DNA from 2 places in the Caproicibacterium lactatifermentans genome. Region 2 is predicted to be linked to the other one. Evidence: a T-box and tRNA genes for the amino acid it is inferred to sense, from the RefSeq annotation. Region 2 holds a T-box; the other holds one or more tRNA genes.

Region 1 (10,100 bases), 120 kb from region 2:
GTTGGTATAGGAGTTTAAAAAAAGGAAGAAAATTATGAAAAAGTGTATGAAAAGTCCCCCACTGGGGAGCTTGTAATCTTTGCCGTGCGGAAAGGCACGGCGGGGAGAGGAAAAAAGTTATGAAAAGTCCCACGCTGGGGAGCTTGTAGTTTGTCTGTGCACCTGTCGGTTCGGTATTCCGTCCATTCCGAAGGTCTGCACAGTGTATATCAGTTGGAATCTTTTATTCCTGTTCTCTTGGAACAATTCTAGTATATTGAAATTTTATGTACAGAATTTTAATCACAGCCGAAGATTCGGTCAAGTTTACGTGAAGAAAATGTGAACCCTTTCCAGAAAAGATTCAAAAAACTGTGTGCCCGTGAAGTTGTCATTTTTCTGCCTATGCGCTATAATAAAAGAAATTATGCATTGCGGCATATGCCGCACAAGCAGGGCCTTCCGGAGGGTATCATGGGGAAGAAGGATTATTCTAAAATAGGACAGGAAATCAGCCACGCAGTACGGGAAGCCATGCGTGCGGCTGATTTTGAAAATATCGGACGTACCGTAGAAGATAATGTAAAGGGTTTTGCCGATGACATCAATGAAGTTTTCGGCGGGCCTGGCAGCGCCGGACATCGTCCGCCGCACCCGTATGCGCCGCCGACACCGCCGAAGGGGACACCGGACAACTGTCCGCCAAATGGGCAGAGACCACCGCAACAGCCTATTCGGCCCTCTTATTCTTCGCCCAATCTGCACAACAGCCGAATTCCGGGTGCAATATCCGGCATGACATGGGCGATAGCTGGTCTGGTCATGGGTGTGCCGCTTTTGATTGCGGATATCGCCATGGTGGCGGCCGCGGCTACGGGCATGGTGGCTTTTTCGGAGTTCATGGTTGCCGGGGCGGTTACGTTTTCTATGACAGCGGCGGCTTTTTTTGCTGTGGGGCACGGTATCCGCAAGCGCCGTCAGGTCCGCCGTTTCCGGCGCTATCGGGATGCACTGGACGGTGCCGCGTTTGGTATGGTGGACCAGCTGGCGGACTCTGCCGGCGAAACACATGAACGCGCCGTGAAAGATTTAAAGAAAATGATTATGGACGGCGTTTATCCGCAGGGACATCTGGATAAGGACCAAACCTGCTTTATGATTGATGATGAAACATATCAGGCATATCTGGACGCGGAGAAAAACTACAACGCCCGTGAAGAGGCTGCAAAAGAAAAAGAGGAAAAGAAAAAAGAGAACCCGCAGCAGGCACAACTGGAGGAAGTTCGGCAGGAGGGAAATCGATATTTGCAGGAAATTCAGGCTGCGAATGATGCGATTCCAGGAAAAGAAGTATCCGCCAAGCTGGACAAACTGGAACAGGTCACCGGCCGTATCTTTCAGTGTGTGGAACAGCACCCGGAGAAGCTGCCGGAAATTCGCCGGTTCATGCGCTACTATCTGCCCACGACCTTAAAACTGGTGAAATCTTATCAAGAATTTGATACACAGCCGGTGCAGGGTGAGAATATCACGAAGGCAAAACAGGAAATTGAACGCTCGCTGGATACCATCAATACTGCTTTTGCAAATCTGTTGGACAGCCTTTTTGCAAATGATGTACTGGATGTTTCAGCGGATATTTCCACATTGGAAACCATGCTGAAACAGGAGGGACTGACCGGCAGCGACTTTACCCCAAAGCAGCCGAAAATGGAGTCTACGGAAGAAAAATAAGAGTCCGGCCGAACACGTCGTGAACGATGTGATAGGAACAAGGAGGTCACAATATGGATATGGAACAAAATAAAATACCTACTCCAGAACTGATACTGGACCCAACGCCGTCACCGGCTGCACCCGACCTGCAGACAGCACCGCAGGTAAACATGGCGGCCCAGCAGGTACCAAAGCCGCAGCTGAGTCCAGAAGAGCAGAAAATGGTGGACGACTTTGCAACCAAAATAGATCTGACCAACAGCAACCAAGTGCTGCAGTACGGTTCCGGTGCGCAGAAAAAAATGGCCAATTTTTCCGAAAGTGCGCTGGAAAATGTGCGCACTAAGGATTTGGGCGAGGTCGGCAAGATGCTTTCCGGCGTGGTAACGGAACTGAAAAGCTTTGAAACGGACGATAAGGATAAAGGTCTGTTTGCCCGCTTTAAACGCAGCAGCAATAAGATTACTGCCCTGAAAGCACGCTATGCCAAAGCGGAAACCAATGTGGACCAAATCTGCGACGCACTGGAAGAGCATCAGGTGAAGCTGCTAAAGGACATTTCTGTACTGGATAAAATGTATGAGGTCAATAAGACTTACTTTAAGGAACTGTCCATGTACCTGATTGCAGGCAAGAAAAAGCTGGAGCAGGTGCGTACACAGGACCTTCCCCAAATGCAGGCAAAGGCACAGGTGTCCGGTCTGCCGGAGGATGCCCAGTCTGCCAATGACCTTTCCAACATGTGTACACGCTTTGAAAAGAAGCTGCACGATTTGGAGCTGACACGCATGGTCGCCATTCAAATGGCACCGCAGCTTCGCTTGGTGCAGAACAATGACCTGCTGATGAGCGAAAAGATACAGTCTACACTGGTGAATACAATTCCTCTGTGGAAAAGTCAGATGGTTTTGGCACTGGGCGTGGAACATTCCACCCAGGCTGCCAAAGCACAGCGGGAAGTAACGGATATGACCAATGAACTGCTGCGTAAGAATGCAGATACCCTGAAGATAGCTACGGTTGAAACGCAGAAAGAATCTGAGCGCGGTGTCGTTGATATGGAGACGCTGCAGCATACCAATGAAACGCTGATTTCTACACTGGATGAAGTCATGCAGATTCAACAGCAAGGCCGCGAAAAGCGCGCACAGGCAGAACAGCAACTTGGCAAACTGGAAAGTGACCTGAAGAACAAGCTTTTGCAGCTGCGCTGACAAACGGCCGCAACCCATTTTGTATTTATCGGGAGGCGCCTTTCTTGCCCATTAAAATACCAAATTCACTGCCGGCTCGCTCCGTACTGGAAAACGAACATATCTTTGTCATGACGGAACGACGGGCTTTACATCAGGATATTCGTCCGCTGCGCATTGCGCTGGTGAACCTGATGCCAACAAAAATTACGACGGAAACGCAAATTTTGCGCTGCCTTGCCAGTACGCCCCTGCAAATAGAGGTTGATTTGGTGCAGACCGTCACACATAAGTCTAAAAATACGCCGGAGGACCATCTCCTGCGTTTTTATGAGACGTTTGACGACATTAAAGACCGTGTTTATGACGGCTGCATCATCACCGGTGCACCGGTGGAACTGATGAAATATGAAGATGTGGATTACTGGCCGGAGTTATGCCGCATTTTTGAGTGGACTAAGACCAATGTCCATTCCACTTTCCATATCTGCTGGGCGGCACAGGCCGGACTATATTACCATTATGGAATTCCCAAGTATGTTCTGCCCAAAAAGCTGTTCGGCGTTTTTCCACATTATGCACTGAAGAAAAAATCCCGTTTGTTTCGGGGCTTTGACGACGTTTATTGGGCACCGCATTCCCGCCAGACAGAGGTCCATGCGAAGGATATTGAAAAGGTGCCGCAGCTGCGCATTATGTCCGTTTCACCGGAAGCAGGTGTGCATATTGTTAGTGACCAGGACGGCCGCCAGTATTTCGTCATGGGTCATTCGGAATATGATACGGAAACGCTGGGGCAGGAGTACCGGCGTGACTTAGAAAAAGGCGAGCCTATTGCCATGCCGAAGCACTATTATCCCGGTGATGACCCTTCCCGTGCGCCTGTTAATAATTGGCGTGCGACCGGCCAGCTGCTGTATACCAACTGGCTTAACTACTTTGTGTATCAGACAACACCGTTTGACCTGCGCACAATGGGAAATGACTCTTTGGACTGCGCTATGCTCTAAAAAACAGCACAGACGTTTTTTCTAAATTAAAAGCAAAAAATTACAAAAAATGCTTGACAAATTGAAGAGTATCCTTTATAATATATACTTGTCAGTCAGAGATACGCTGGCGTAGCTCAGTTGGTAGAGCAGCTGATTTGTAATCAGCCGGTCGAAGGTTCGAGTCCTTTTGCCAGCTCCAATCTGACGGACAAGGCAGCTGCTGGTTGGCTGCGATATGGAGGAGTTCCCGAGTGGACAAAGGGGACAGACTGTAAATCTGCTGCTTCGGCTTCAATGGTTCGAATCCATTCTCCTCCACCAAAATGTTCCACGATAACAAGGCCAAGCAGTTTCCTGCTTGGCCTTGTTATCGTTGGGGGCAGACATCATCATAAGCTTTCAAGGTTCGGATTGAAAAGTAAAAAATGAAGCGGCTCACAACCTTGTGCGAAAGGTGTGAACCGCTTAATGTATGAAGTAAATGCTATAATGAAGCATAAACTGCATTTCACAAGTCATAATGGTTCTCGTAAACCTTTATGGCGCAAGGTTGCGGGATGTCTTCCAAACATTCCGCACCTGTGAGTGTAAATTATTTTTTACTTCTTTTATTATACCATTATATGGCATGATAATTTGGTAAGAATTTACATCCTTCCCTTTTGGGAAAGCTCTTTCTTTTATATACCGCTTTTGTACACAAAAAGGAGTCCGACATTATGTCGGACTCCTCTGATTATGAAGATGGTTTTTGAATTTATTATGTCGGAATTACTTGAGAAGAAGCTAATATCCCGGCTACATTTTTTGAAGCATAATCCTTAGCATCTGCTATAAGTGATTTATCATTAGAGTTGGCTCGACCACGGCGTTCCACATATAGCCCTTCTGGTCCTTCTTCCAGATAAATTCGTTCCCATTGAGCAACGCTTTTATGGTCAGACACGTGAAACTGCCGCGCTGCTTCACTGTAACTGAGTTTCTCTGTTTGCATAGCTTCTACAACCTGCTGTTTGAATTCTCCTGTGTATCGTTTCTTTGCTTTACCTTTTGGCATAAAAACACCCCATTTGTTTTCAGTATATCATACTGCCTAACAAATGGTCTGTTCCGAGCCTTCATTCCCAAGGGCGCATCTGTTGAGGACTCCTCTCAAAAGTACATCCTGTCCGCCGCTGACGATCTGAACGGGCTGCCACGCAAAAAACTCGGCTACCGTACCCCGGAGGAACTGTTTGAAGTGTTCCTTGATTCTGTTTTCGCAACCTGACGGCTGTGGCAACCACGCCCTCGACGGAAGCCAAGGCTTCTATCTCGTCCGTGGTTCTGATTAACTAATTTTTACTGTGCGGGTGTCCAACTTGCACTTGCAATTTGCGGCATAGTTAAAGCTGAAAGTCCAGTAATTCATGGCTTTCAGCTTTTTATTATGTCAAAATAATGTCAAAATAAAATGTACCCTATTTTTGAGTCATTGGGATTCTCATTCTTTGAATGTCTTAGACACCATTCATTTTACCGGAATCCCAATGACTTTTCTATACCCTTTTTGCCATTTCAAAATTGCGAACTTTTTTATTATATGCTAGGGGGTGCGGACACAAAATTGCTTGCCATTACAAAGGCGTATAAGGCTTATCTTCTATAAAATGATGTTTTACAACAGATCAAATTCAGTTGACGTGCGGAAAAACATTTTTCGCAATCACTGAAAATCATACGGTAACAAAAAAATGGCCTAATCTATAAATATTCATAAAAACGGTTGAACATTGTAAAAAAGCAGACTATATAATAAAAAACAGGTGGTAAAAAATGGGGGAATCAAAGATCGTTTATTTTATACTAAAGGAAAAAAGTGTATAAGGCTTGTCCCCTTTCAATGATGTTTTACGATAGAACAAGGACCCATAGAAAACAGGCGCTTTCTTTACCTATTGTTCAGTGGGCACTTATTTGTGCAGGATAAAATCCGGCAGATACTTGGAAAATGACTGATCTATACAGTTGTAATTATTGACAACAGATGGGGAAATGTAGTACAATATGACTGTTACTGTATGGAAATAGAGATAAAACAGGGAAGAAATGCCCCCAGAAATAAACTGAATAAATAAAGAAAAAACATGAAATAAGTCGCGACATTCAAATATATTTAAATAATTTTCAACTTATTTTTTTCGCTTTATTTGGAATAAACACAGTTGTAATTATTGACAACAGATGGGGAAATGTAGTACAATATGACTGTTACATGGAAATAGAGATAAAACAGGGAAGAAATGCCCCCAGAAATAAACTGAATAAATAAAGAAAAAACATGAAATAAGTCGCGACATTCAAATATATTTAAATAATTTTCAACTTATTTTTTTCGCTTTATTTGGAATAAACACATGGTTGTAATGCCAGCCCAAAATCCAAGAATCATTCCAACAATGAATTTCATCTTCTACCCTCCTGTGAAATGACTATTTTTTATTATATATCGAACTTAGTTTGGACGGATATAAGCAGATTATAATAAAAAGTGTTTATATAAATCGTCGAACGACCGGTTCTCTATTTGTTAATTGGGTGTATATCATCACAATAGGAATGGCTAAGACAGAGAAAAATGGAAGGGAAGAGAAAGATGAAATCCGAAGAGGCGCTATTTAACCCTGACTTTGCAAAGGACAATGCAAAAAAAGAACGAAAGATATGTTTTGCTTCTAAAAGCCGAGTAAAACAACGACGGCTGTATTTTGCAGTTAAAAGAGTGATGGACATTGTACTAAGTTTGCTTGCCCTTATTTTACTTTCCCCATTGTTTTTAATTGTTGCCATTCTGATTAAGGCTGACAGCCCGGGACCAGCCTTTTATATTCATAATCGTGTAGGAAAAAACGGCAAAACATTTCGAATGTATAAGTTCCGAAGTATGTGCGTAGATGCGGATCGGTATCTGGGTAAACTAGCTGCACAAAATGAGCGGGAAGGCCCGGCTTTTAAAATAAGTGATGACCCTCGTATTACGAGGGTGGGACGGGTGATTCGCCGCACTTGCATAGATGAATTGCCGCAGCTGCTGAATATTTTGAAAGGTGATATGAGTATTGTAGGTCCACGCCCACCTCTGCCGGCGGAAGTAGAGCAGTATACACCTTATCAATATCAGCGGCTAGCTGCAAAGCCAGGGCTTACCTGCTATTGGCAGACACATAAAGGTAAAGTATCTACATTTAATGAATGGGTTGGGCTGGATATCAAATACATACAAAATCAAAACTTTCGAGTGGATGCAAAGCTTATTTTGCAGACGATTACTTTTGTCCTAAAAAACAAAGGAGATGAGTAAGCAGTATCGAGAGGATAAACGCTCTAAGCGAAAAACAATTGAACATAGGAGGAAAAAACATGAAGAAAACCAGCACAGGCGGGCGCATTGCAGCAGCTGTACTGTCTGCGGCCATGACGTTTAGCTGCTTCGGCGGTATGACAGGTGGTGCCTTTGCAGCAGATTCCAATACTGTTGACAATCGTTTACAAACATCTTTCACCAATTTCTTTAATAGTGAACTGAAGACGATGAAGAATGATAGTTCTATCTATGCTACACAGGGCGAAACAGCTATTGAATTGGTAGCATATAACCGCCCGTTTAAAGTATCTAATAACGGGACAACCGTATCTTCAACTGGCATCATTGATGAAGGCATTCAGTTAAAGCATCCCAATGGTGCAGAAACATCTGTGAGTGGTGACGGTCTCAACCAATGTATTGCAAATGCTATCAAGATAGCACCGGACTTCCCAAATGATTCTGCACGCACTTCGGACATTGCCGGTATTTTGAATACTACAACATATAACAATAAAGGCCTTCGTGCTTACATGACGGAGTCTGGACATGAGAATGAAGGTACAACAGCAAACTCTGCATGGTATGGTTATGCGCAGGAAGTTAAGAAAACAACGGCTTTCGCGGGCATGATAAACCGCTATTTTAAGTCTGCTATGCTGCCAAACTGTACACTCGGGGAAGCACTGAGTGGTGTTTCAGACAACGACAGCGAGAATCTCAAAGATTATTTAGGTGCAATAGAAAAATCAACCGCTTCTGATACAAAACTTAACCAGATTTTCAGCGATGAAGTTGTAGAAACCTGCGTCAAAAAGGCACTTGACAACTCTGACACCTACAAGAAGTATTATGATGTCAATGCAAAGATAGCGGAAGCACTTAAAAATGCTTATAAAACGTCCTCTCATCCCGGCGGTGGCGGTGGAACGACTACTACACCGGTGCTCACAACAAAGGTCACCCTGAACGACGGCACAACCCGTACGGTAACGGAAAATGACACTTTGCAGATTCCAATTTCGGGCACCTATTACGTCGACTTTTCGTCCACAGAAAAGATGGACCAGTTCAACTACACAACCGGCAACGGTAATACGATTTATACAGGAACTAAGACGAAGTGGAACGGCACCAGCGGCCATTATAGCGTATATGCGCACGGCAATATCGGCGATAAAACTGGCGTTTATATCAATGGCAAGTGTGTCTTTAAGCTGCAGATTATTGCACGTCCACTCTTCTCTGATACGACCTGTGATGTTCATGTGGAACCTGGCAAGACATATGTATTTTATGTAAAGCCGAAAAACGCATATAAGAACTACACTTTCACCACAGCCAATGGAAATGTCCTGCAGACAAGCATAGTCAAAGGACTATATCCGGATAAAAATGGTAGATATTTCTGCCGTGTTAAGGTTACAAAGAAGTACAGCGGCATGGTTGGTGTCTATTGCCAAATTGACAATATGAATTATAAATTGTTTGCAGTTGGCTGTAAATAATTACATTCCATTACACAATCACTGTGCGGGCAGTATGAATCATGAAACTGTCTGCACAGTGATTGTGCTTTTATAAGTATTGACATTTTCAATAAAAGGAAGAAATGATACAATGAATGAAACGACAGAACTCGATCTGCACAGAATCCTGTTCATTTTTCGGCAGCGCTGGAAATGGATACTTTCTGGGTTCATCATAGGACTGGCACTTATGTTTGTCACCTCTAGTTTTTTAATACCCAAAAAATATACCTCCTCAGTTTCTCTCTATGTTAACAACAGCCAGCAGAAAGCCACATCGCAGGATACCGTTAATCAAGATGACTTGAATGCTTCACAGCAGTTAGTTAATACCTATATTGTCATTTTGGAAGACGACCGAGTCATGCAAAGCATTGCCGACAAGCTGAGCAAGCCGGTATCGGTGGGGCAGATGAAGAAAGCGGTCCACATGGAATCCGCCAATAAGACAGAGGTTTTATCTATCTCGGCTGAAACAACCAATCCGGAGTTATCCGCTGAAATCTGCAATACAATCGCAGATGTCGCCCCAGATGTACTGAAACGGGTTGTAAAGGCTGGGTCTGTGGAAGTAATCGGCAAGGCAACGCCGGCATCGTCACCGTCATCGCCAAATGTTGCAAAGCAGTCAGCGATAGGCGCTCTGATTGGTTTGATGATTATGATTATTGTATCCTTGCTGGCAGAAGTGTTGGATACAACGATTAAGGGTGAAGAAGATGTGAAAAAGCGGCTAAATATCCCTGTACTTGGCGAAATACCTCATCTAGAAAATCAAACTCGTGCAGGAGGTAAAACTGATGAAGCTAAGAAATAAAAAGCATACTTTTGAGAATGAGGTGTCCAATAGGCTAAGCAGTCATACAAATTTCCATGCTGAAGAAGCTTATAAAATCATTCGGACAAATTTACTGTTTACTTTGGCATCTGCCAAAAATAATATTATCTTGGTATCAAGCCCAGAAGCGGCCGCCGGCAAGTCTATCACCTGCGCCAATTTGGCCATTTCCATGGCACAAACAGGGAAAAATGTCGTCCTCATAGACGCGGATATGCGAAAACCTGTTCAGCACCGTATCTTTGAATTCGCCAATACGGATGGCCTTTCAACCATTTTAAGCAAAACCGCCGATGCAGATAAAATACTTCACCACTATAAAGACACATCTTTGGATGTTATTTCGGCTGGCCCAATACCACCTAATCCGGTGGAATTGCTGAGCTCAAAAAATATGCAGGATTTCCTTGACAGCATTTCTGGTGGTTATGATTACGTTTTTATTGATACACCGCCAATCAATATGCTGTCGGATGCATTGGTACTGGAACCATATGTCAGCGGCACTGT
Region 2 (10,100 bases):
TGGACTGGGGATTTACCTGACGATACAGCGTGCCGCATTCAGTATTGGTTCATTTCATATTTACTGGTACGGGATTCTGATTGCTGCCGGGTTCCTGCTGGCAGTTTTTTACGCCATGAAAAGCGCCCGCAAGTTTGGGCTGGACCCCGACAAGTTGATGAACTGCATTCTGGTAGGCATTCTGTGTGGAATTGTCGGTGCACGCCTTTATTTTGTTCTCTTTTACCCAGGCGATATGTACCTGCGCAATCCCTCTGAGATATGGAATATTCACGACGGCGGACTGGCCATTTACGGCGGTATTATCGGGGGCCTGCTGGGCGGCTGCATCACAGCAAAAATCTGCAGGCAGAAAATCACGTCCCTGCTGGACATTGCGTCGCTCGGGTTCCTTATTGGCCAGAGTATTGGCCGCTGGGGAAACTTTATCAATCAGGAAGCGTTTGGTGTACAGACGGACTTGCCGTGGGGTATGGCGAGCGAGAACACTAGCTTTGTTACAGTACATCCATGCTTTCTCTATGAATCCATGTGGTGCCTGCTGGGTTTCATTCTGTTGCACTTTTTCAGCCGCAAGCTGCGCCGTTACGACGGACAGGTCTTCCTGTTGTACCTATTGTGGTACGGCATAGAGCGCTTCTTTGTAGAAGGCCTGCGTACAGATAGCCTGCTGCTGCCGGGAACGTTGCTGCGTGTGTCACAGGTGCTGGCGGGCACTTTGGTCATCTTCAGCATAGCCTTGCTGGTCATTTTCCGGCGCCGTACTGTTTTGACCGGTGCCGGCAGCCCACGTGTCGTAGCGCTGAACGCCATTGACGACAGCATTCCGGAGGATTTGGTAACGGATGATACGGTACAAAAACTGATAGACGGCACACAGCCTGCCACTAAACAGCAGACCGAACCGGTCAGTGAAACGGATATACCGGAACAAAAACAATAAAAATCGGGAGGCTACCACAAATGGGCAAACGGATAGACGGAAAAGCAATTTCTGCCGAAGTGCGCGCCAGGGTGAAAGAAGAGGTTACGCAGATGAAAGCGGCGGGCATTACGCCCGGCCTGGCAGTTGTGCTGGTCGGCGATGATGCCGCCTCTCATACTTATGTACGCAATAAAAAGAAAGCTTGTGTGGAAACTGGCATTTACAGTGAAGTGTACACGCTTTCTGCTGCGGCAACGCAGCAGGAGCTGATGGCACTGGTGCAGAGCCTGAATGCCCGTCCGGAAATCGACGGCATTTTGGTACAGCTGCCTCTGCCGAAGGGATTGGACGAGGATGCGGTCATCAATGCCATTGACCCCACGAAGGACGTGGACGCATTTCATCCCTCCAATGTCGGCCACATTATGATAGGTGACTATTCGTTCCTGCCCTGTACACCGGCGGGCATTATGGAGATGCTGCGCCATGAAAAGATAGACATACAGGGAAAGCGCTGTGTGGTTGTGGGCCGCAGCAACATTGTCGGCAAACCAATGGTCATGCTGCTTCTGCACGCCAACGGCACTGTTACAGTATGTCACAGCAAAACGCGGGATCTTGCGGGCATTTGCCGGCAGGCGGATATTTTGGTGGCAGCTGTCGGGAAGCCGAAGTTCATTACCCGTGAAATGGTCAAGCCCGACGCCGTAGTCATTGACGTGGGCATGGACCGGGACGAAAACGGAAAGCTTTGCGGCGATGTGGATTATGACGCCGTGGAACCGATTGCTTCTTATATTACGCCGGTGCCGGGCGGTGTCGGCCCCATGACGATTTCCATGTTGCTTCAAAATACTTTGACAGCGGCGCGCCTGCACCACGGCGTAACAACGGCCAGATAAAACGGGGGAGCAGAAAATATGTCCAAGCTCCTAGATCATATTGATTCTCCGGATGACCTAAAAAAATTGAATTTAGCGCAGCTGCAGCAGCTGTGTTCCGAGATACGGTCGGCCATTATTCATACTGTTTCCAAAAACGGCGGACATCTCGCCTCCAACCTTGGCTGTGTTGAGCTGACAGTGGCGCTGCGCCGGGTGTTCAGTTCACCGGACGATGCCATTGTTTGGGACGTTGGCCATCAGTCCTATACACACAAGCTGTTGACCGGCCGCCGGAAACAGTTCCCAACCATCCGCTGCAAAGGTGGCCTTTCCGGCTTCCCTAATCGGCAGGAAAGTAAGTGGGACACTTTTACCGCCGGACACAGCAGCACTTCTATTTCGGCCGCGTTCGGCATTGCCGAGGCAAAGGCGCTTTCCGGCAAGCCGGGGCACGTCATTGCGGTGATTGGTGACGGAGCGCTGACCGGCGGCATGGCCTATGAGGGCCTGAATAATGCCGGCCGCTTCGGTAAAAATTTTATTGTTATATTAAATGATAATAAAATGTCCATTTCCCGCAGTGTGGGTGCAATGGCACGGTATCTGGCACAAATTCGGACAAAACCAGCTTACCTGCGGGCAAAATCCCATGTAGAGGACGCACTGCAGCATATTCCCGTTATCGGCGGGCCGGTGTGTGACAGCATTACCGTGGCAAAAACCATGGTGCGTTCGGTGCTTTACAACAGCACCTTTTTTGAGGATATGGGCTTTAACTACTATGGCCCATTTGATGGGCACAACTTGCCGCAGATGATTGAAGTGCTGGAAAATGCCGGACAGATTGACCACCCGATCTTATTGCACGTTGTTACCAAAAAGGGCAGGGGATACTCTTATGCAGAGGAAAATCCGGACACCTACCACGGCGTTTCCAGTTTCAATATTCTGACGGGTAAGCCAAACGCCAAAGGCGGTGACAATTTCAGCAGTGTGTTTGGCAGCACACTGTGCAGCCTGGCGGAAAAGGACAGCCGCATTTGTGCCATTACGGCTTCCATGAAAACCGGTACTGGCCTAGAGACTTTCAGCCGGCGCTTTCCAAAGCGCTTTTTCGACACCGGCATTGCCGAGGAACATGCGGTCACCTTTTCAGGCGGCCTTGCCAGCCAGGGAATGCTGCCGGTTTTTGCGGTGTATTCTACTTTTTTACAGCGCGGATATGACCAGATTATCCATGATGTAGCGATACAGAAAGTAAAGGTCGTTTTTGGTGTGGACCGTGCAGGTATTGTCGGGGAGGATGGCGAAACGCATCAGGGCATTTTTGATGCTGCCTTTCTCAATACCATTCCCGGTATTACGATATTTTCACCTTGCTACTACGACGAACTAATCACGGACCTGCACCGCGCGCTGTATGAAGTGCCCGGCGCGGTGGCGGTGCGTTATCCGCGCGGTGCGGAACCGTTCCGTCCGGCAGATTTTCTGCGTACCGGCCGTGACTACGACCGCTATGGCCCGGCAGATGCTTCCTGTGCCATTGTTACCTATGGGCGGTTGTTTGCCAATGCCTGCCGTGCACAGCAGGCACTGCAGGAGAAAGGCATTCCCGTGGAAATCATTAAGCTTAACTGCATTAAACCGATTGCCGACGGCGCTGTACAGGCGGCAGCGGATAAACAGACGGCCTTCTTCTTCGAGGAAGGAATGCAGCAGGGCGGTATCGGTGAACATTTTCTGTACCTGCTGTTTAGCAAACAGTTTTGTGGGCATGCTTACCTGCATGGCATTCAGGATTTTGTCCCGCATGCCACGGCGGCCCAGTGTCTGCAGTCCCTGGGACTGGACGCGGACGGTATGATACAAACCATAACAACGGAGTGTAAAAATTGAGTAATAAAGTTAGGCTGGACGTTTTAATGACACAGAACGGCTTTGCGGAAAGCAGAGAAAAGGCCAAGGCCATTATCATGTCCGGAGATGTATTTATTCAGAATCAGCGGTATGATAAACCCGGTATGCTGGTGCCAGCAGACGCAAAGCTGGACGTGCGTGGCGGACCGCGCTATGTCAGCCGCGGCGGACTGAAGCTGGAAAAAGCCATGGCCTCGTTTCCGATTACATTGACGGGAAAGGTCACGATGGACATTGGGGCCTCCACTGGCGGCTTTACGGACTGCATGCTGCAAAACGGTGCCAGCCGTGTTTATTCTGTGGATGTTGGCTATGGGCAGCTTGCGTGGAAACTGCGTACGGACTCTCGTGTAGTGAATCTGGAACGCACCAATGTGCGCTATCTGACACACGAACAGGTGCCGGAGCAGGTGGACTTTTTCAGCGTGGACGTAGCTTTTATCTCTCTGCGGCTGGTTTTGCCGGTTGCCCACGGCTTTTTGAAGGACGGCGGACAGGCTGTATGCCTGATTAAACCGCAGTTCGAGGCCGGCCGGGAAAAGGTGGGGAAGAAAGGTGTTGTGCGTGACCCGGCAGTTCATGAGGAGGTCATTGCAAACATTACGGATTTTGTCCTGCACAACGGTTTTTCCGTGCGGGGCCTTACTTATTCGCCGGTGCGCGGGCCGGAGGGGAACATTGAGTACTTACTCTATTTGCAGAAAGCGGACACACCTTCTTCGGTGCCGCTGGATATTCCCGCACTGGTTGCTGAGTCACATCGTGTACTGAATGGTGGTGGAAAGAAATGATTATCGCTCTGCTGCCCAATCTAAGAAAAGCGCATGCTCCGCGCTGCACACATGAAATTATCAAATGCCTGCATGAGCTGGGTGCAAAAATATATATGCGTGCTTCTGACCGGCAGCAGGCCTATGACGCGGACCGCTGGGTTGACGATTTTCAGGAGCTGCTAGGTTCCTGCAGCGCAGCCATTGCGGTCGGCGGCGACGGCACCATCATTCATGAAGCGCGGCATACCGCTATTGCGGGCAGGCCGATTCTTGGTGTCAACACTGGCCGGCTCGGTTTTGTGGCTGGGCTGGAACCAAATGAACTGGGCCTGTTAAAAAATCTGGTGCGGGGCAATTATACACTGGAAAACCGCCTGATGCTGCGTGCCCGGTTTGAGACGGACGGCGTTACCCGCCAAACAGACGCTTTAAATGATGTTGTGATTGCCCGTGGTACGCGCTCAAAGATTATTGATTTTGAAGTTGGTTTTAACGACAATGAAATGACACACTACCGGGCAGACGGCCTCATTTTTGCAACACCGACCGGCAGCACCGCCTATTCGCTTTCTGCAGGCGGTCCAGTATTGGACCCGGGCGTCAGTGCCTTTCTGCTGACACCCATCTGTTCCCTTTCGCTGGCAAGCCGTCCGGTGGTTTTCAGTCCGGACGCCTGCCTGACTGTAAAGACTTTTTCCGCAGCAGAGGAGCAAAACTACCTGACGGTGGACGGCGACGACGCCATTCCGCTGCAGGCGGGCCAGCAGGTAATAGTCAGTCGTTCCCCCTATACAGCACAGTTTATTAAGCTGAAGCAAAATCATTTTTACGAAGTTGTCAATAAAAAACTGATAGAGAGGAGGACCTAATATGAAGGCACGCCGCCATGCGAAAATTTTGGAACTAATCAGCCAATATGATATCGATACGCAGGAGGAGCTTCTGCGCCGTCTGCGTGACACCGGATTTGAGGTGACACAGGCCACCGTTTCCCGCGATATTAAAGAGCTGCGTCTGGTGAAGACGCTGTCGACGGACGGACAGTATCGGTATTCCACCGGCAAAGAGGACAATCGGGATATTTCCTCCAAATTTTACTCGCTGCTGCAGGATTCTGCTACATCTATCAACTGTACCGGGAACCTTGTTGTTATCAAATCGGTTTCCGGTATGGCACAGGCTATTTGCGCTGCAATGGACACCATGCACTGGGAAGCAGTGGTCGGTACGCTCGCCGGTGATGATACCATTTTTGTTGCTGTGCGCAGTGAGCACGCCGCCCAGCAGTTTGCGGCAGAACTCACCAGAATGATGGGGTGATTCCATGCTGGATGAACTGTATATTGAAAATATCGCCGTGATTGAAAAAGCAACGATTGATTTCGGTCCCGGTTTTAATGTTCTCACCGGTGAAACCGGCGCGGGCAAATCCATCATCATTGACGCCATTCATGCGGTGCTGGGCCAGCGGACTTCACGGGAACTGGTGCGTGCCGGTGCGAAGGGCGCCTTTGTCAGTGCGAGTTTTTCCGGCCTGACACCACAGGTTTTGCAGATACTGGACCAGCTCGGCTTTTCACCGGAGGAAGACGGCACTCTTCTGCTGCAGCGGCAGATACGCGAAGACGGGCGCACGGTGTGCCACATTGGCAGCCGGCCTGCCTCTGTCGCAGCGCTGCGGCAGCTGGGGGCACAGCTGATAAATATTCATGGCCAGCATGAAAGTTATGGCTTGCTTTCGCCGGATAACCATCTGCGTTATTTGGACCGCATGGGCGTGCCGGAAACACTGCTGCAAAAGTACCGTGGGGCTTACCGCCAATGGAAGCAGGTGCAAAAGCAGCTGACGGCGCTGGATGTAGATGAAGCTGAAAAAGTTCGCTTAACGGATCTATTGACCTATCAGATAAACGAGCTGGAAAAGGCAAACATCAAGCCCGGGGAAATACAGGATTTGCAAAACCGCCACAAACGTATTCGTTCCGGCGGAAAAATCACTGCGTCCCTGCAAAAAGCAGTGCAGATACTGGATGGTGACGGCGAGATGCCGGGTGCCTGTGCGGCGGTACAGGAGGCGTCACGCCACTTAGCAGACGCCGCCGAGCTGCTGCCGGAACTAAGCGGCTTGTCCGGCCGGCTGGAAAGCCTTGGATACGACTTGCAGGACTGCATGGAGGAAATTCGCAGCCAGTGCGAGACGGATGCTTATGACCCGCAGGAGCTGGAGGAGATTGAGACACGGCTGGATGTGTACTATCATTTGTCGCTAAAGTACGGCAAAACAGAAAAAGAAATGCTGCAGTTTTTGCAGAAGTGCCGCCAGCAGCTAAGTTCCATTCAGCACAGCGGGGAAGAAATGCAGCGCCTGCAGAAAGAGAATGACGCTGCCGAAAAACAGGTCCGCACGCTGGGCCGGCAGCTTTCGTCCAGCCGCCGCAAAGCCGCCGCTGGATTTTCGGAACAAGTGCGGCGGGAGCTTACCTATCTCGATATGCCGGGCGTCATTTTTACCGTACAGCAGACACCCTGTGTGCCAAGCCCCAGTGGCTGTGATGATGTGCAGTTCCTCATTTCCGCCAACCCGGGTGAACCCGCGCGGCCGTTGGCAAAGATTGCTTCCGGCGGTGAATTGTCGCGTATTTTGCTGGCGATACAGTCGGTCCTTTCCGGCAGGGACAGCGTTGGAACCCTCATCTTTGATGAGGTAGACACCGGCGTTTCCGGCAGTGCGGCCCAGAAAATCGGCCAAAAGTTGCGTCAGACAGCGCGCGGACGTCAGGTGCTGTGTGTCACGCATTTGCCGCAGATTGCGGCATTAGGGGACCGACAGTATAAAATTGAGAAACATACTGAAAAGGGACGTACTTATACACAGGTAACTCTTTTGGATCACAAGGGCCGCCGGCAGGAACTGGCACGCATTATCGGCGGTACGCAGATTACACCGCTGACACTGCAGAATGCCGAGGAAATGCTGCAGCTGGCCGTCAAAGATACCGGCTGCTGACACCGCATGGCGGCTTTCACCTTGACATCTGTGTTTAAAATCACTATAATATAATTTGAATAGCTGTGAAGGGAAATGAAGTAAGCGGGAAAAGATGCCTGCAGAGAGCCGGCGGCTGGTGTGAGCCGGTGCTCTTTTCCGCCCAAATTACATCCTGGAGCTGCCCGCCGAAAGCGTTTTGCCGTGTAAGCCGGGCCGTGTGCGCACGTTACCGCGCGGAGGTATCTTTTATTTGCTTGTCCTATAAAATGTACCCGTAAGGCCGTCTTCGTGAGGGGACGGTGAACTGAGGTGGTACCGCGGAATTTCCGCCCTCTGCAGATTTTATGTGCAGAGGGCTTTTTTGCAGCCTTCTGCCAGATATTCAGGAGGTATTTTTGTATGAAAGTGTACGAGGATTTAAAGGCGCGCGGCCTTATTGCGCAGGTAACAGACGAGGAGGCCGTGCGTGACCTGCTCGACAACCACAAGTGTACATTCTATATCGGCTTTGACCCCACCGCGGACAGTCTGCACGTTGGGCATTTTGTTACCGTTATGACCATGTCCCGCCTGCAAAAAGCCGGGCATACACCCATTGCGCTGTTTGGCGGCGGCACCGGCATGATTGGTGACCCGACCGGCAAAACGGATATGCGCAAAATGCTGACACGTGAAGAAATTGACCATAATGTGGAGTGCTTCCGCAAACAGATGGCACCGTTGGTTGATTTTTCAGACGGCAAGGCTATTATGGCAAACAACGCCGACTGGCTGCTGAGCCTTAACTATATTCAGTTTATGCGGGAAATCGGTGTTCATTTTTCCGTGAACCGTATGCTGGCAGCCGAGTGTTACAAGCAGCGGCTGGAGCGCGGACTGACCTTCTTTGAAATGAACTATATGCTGATGCAGGGCTATGATTTTCTGCAGTTGAACCGCCGTTACGGCTGTGTGCTGGAGGTCGGCGGTGATGACCAGTGGAGTAATATTATCGGTGGCGTCAATCTGATTCGCTGCAAAGAGAATCGGCCGGCTTACGGCCTGACACTGGGCCTTCTGACAAACAGTGAGGGCAAAAAGATGGGCAAAACCGAAAAGGGCGCCGTGTGGCTGGACCCCGCAAAGACCAGTCCCTTCGATTTTTACCAGTACTGGCGCAATATCGGTGATGCAGACGTGGAACGCTGCCTGAAGTTCCTCACGTTCCTGCCGGTGGAGGAAATCGAAGACCTGACAAACTGTGAGGGCAGTGCACTGAATAAGGCGAAGGAAGTTCTTGCTTATGAGGTGACAAAGTCCATTCACGGCATAGAGGAAGCAGACAAGGCCCGTGAAGGCGCGCGTGCGCTGTTTGGCGGCGGTGTCAATACCGACAATATGCCCACCAGTACACTGACGGCCGCTGACCTGACAGATGGTTCCATTGGTGTGCTGGACCTGCTGGTTAAAACAAAGTTGGTTTCCAGCAAGAGTGAGGGCCGGCGTTTGGTTCAGCAGGGCGGCTTGACTTTGAACGACAGCAAGGTGAAGGACCCTGCGGCCGTGTTGACTGCCGCTGATTTTCCGAATGGTGCAGCTATTATTCGGAAGGGTAAAAAAGCATATCACAAAGTTCTGCTTAAATAAAAAGGACGGCGGGGCAGCGAAGCGGTTTTCCAGTGGGGGGAAACGGCTCCGCTGTTTTTTGCCGCTAAACCACATTTTTATGGTATACTGAATGTACTTAGAATACACGGCCGGCATTGGTCCTATAAAGGAGATGAGCGCTTGCGAAAACGGAAAAAGTGGGCAGTTTGGGCGGCACCGCTGGCGGTGCTGGTCCTGCTTTGTGCCTGCTTTGCGTCCGCCGGACTGTACCCGTTTGGAACAAAAACCCTGTCTTGGTGTGACATGAATCACCAGACTGTCCCGCTGCTGATGGATTTTCAGGATATCCTGAGGGGAAAATCCTCTATGCTGCTGAACTTGCAGAATGCGGGCGGTATGAGCTTTTGGGGCGTCTTTTTCTTTTTTCTGTCCAGTCCGTTTACCTTCCTGATTTCCTTTCTACCCAAAGCATCTTTTTACCTGTTTATGAACGTGCTGGTGCTGTTGAAAATGTCCCTTTGTGCCTGCACGGCATCCATTTTGTTTCTGCACACGTTTTCTCGGCTGGACGGTGTGCGAATTTCCTGTCTTTCAGTTATGTACGCGTGTTCCGGCTTTGCACTGATGTATTATCAGAATATCGTCTGGCTGGACATTGCCTGTCTGTTTCCACTTTTAGTGTTGGGCGTGTGCAGGCTGCGGGAAGCGGAAAAACCAGCGCTGTTTCTTTGGACATTATCGGCGATTATTGTTGTGGACTATTACCTAAGCGCCATGGTGCTGTTCTGGCTGGTGCTGCTGTTTTCCATTTTGTCCTCTTTTGTGGTCAACCGTACCCGCTGCAGACGGCAGATAGTCCTATTGGGATTGAGTACCGGTGCGGCTTTGCTGCTTACAGCAGTAGTATGGCTGCCATCCTTGCTGCAGTGCGGCCGTTCCGGCCGTGTAGTGGACCTTATTTCCAGCCTAAGCAGCGGCAGCATCCTGACCGGTGTGCAGACCACGCTGCCAGTTTGGTACTGTAC

Evidence for each region. A T-box is a leader RNA that pairs with one kind of tRNA and senses whether it is charged. The one in region 2 lies ahead of tyrS (tyrosine--tRNA ligase), so its partner is inferred to be a tRNA-Tyr.
Region 1: it has a tRNA-Tyr gene. The T-box ahead of tyrS (tyrosine--tRNA ligase) is inferred to sense a tRNA for this amino acid. The anticodon was not compared.

Annotation. Positions count from the first base shown of each region.
Region 1 is NZ_CP046051.1:782,344-792,443, forward strand. Features, by position in the region: gene GJQ69_RS03805 (5-bromo-4-chloroindolyl phosphate hydrolysis family protein) at 454-1,713, shown strand; gene GJQ69_RS03810 (toxic anion resistance protein) at 1,773-2,909, shown strand; gene metA (homoserine O-acetyltransferase MetA) at 2,954-3,898, shown strand; tRNA gene GJQ69_RS03820 (tRNA-Thr) at 4,004-4,079, shown strand; tRNA gene GJQ69_RS03825 (tRNA-Tyr) at 4,118-4,201, shown strand; gene GJQ69_RS03830 (helix-turn-helix domain-containing protein) at 4,641-4,937, opposite strand; gene GJQ69_RS03840 (sugar transferase) at 6,516-7,220, shown strand; gene GJQ69_RS03845 (hypothetical protein) at 7,280-8,731, shown strand; gene GJQ69_RS03850 (YveK family protein) at 8,844-9,569, shown strand; gene GJQ69_RS03855 (CpsD/CapB family tyrosine-protein kinase) at 9,553-10,100, shown strand, end outside.
Region 2 is NZ_CP046051.1:901,440-911,539, forward strand. Features, by position in the region: gene lgt (prolipoprotein diacylglyceryl transferase) at 1-943, shown strand, start outside; gene folD (bifunctional methylenetetrahydrofolate dehydrogenase/methenyltetrahydrofolate cyclohydrolase FolD) at 964-1,827, shown strand; gene dxs (1-deoxy-D-xylulose-5-phosphate synthase) at 1,846-3,705, shown strand; gene GJQ69_RS04410 (TlyA family RNA methyltransferase) at 3,702-4,517, shown strand; gene GJQ69_RS04415 (NAD(+)/NADH kinase) at 4,514-5,368, shown strand; gene GJQ69_RS04420 (arginine repressor) at 5,370-5,819, shown strand; gene recN (DNA repair protein RecN) at 5,824-7,506, shown strand; T-box leader at 7,563-7,825, shown strand; gene tyrS (tyrosine--tRNA ligase) at 7,888-9,114, shown strand; gene GJQ69_RS04435 (YfhO family protein) at 9,256-10,100, shown strand, end outside.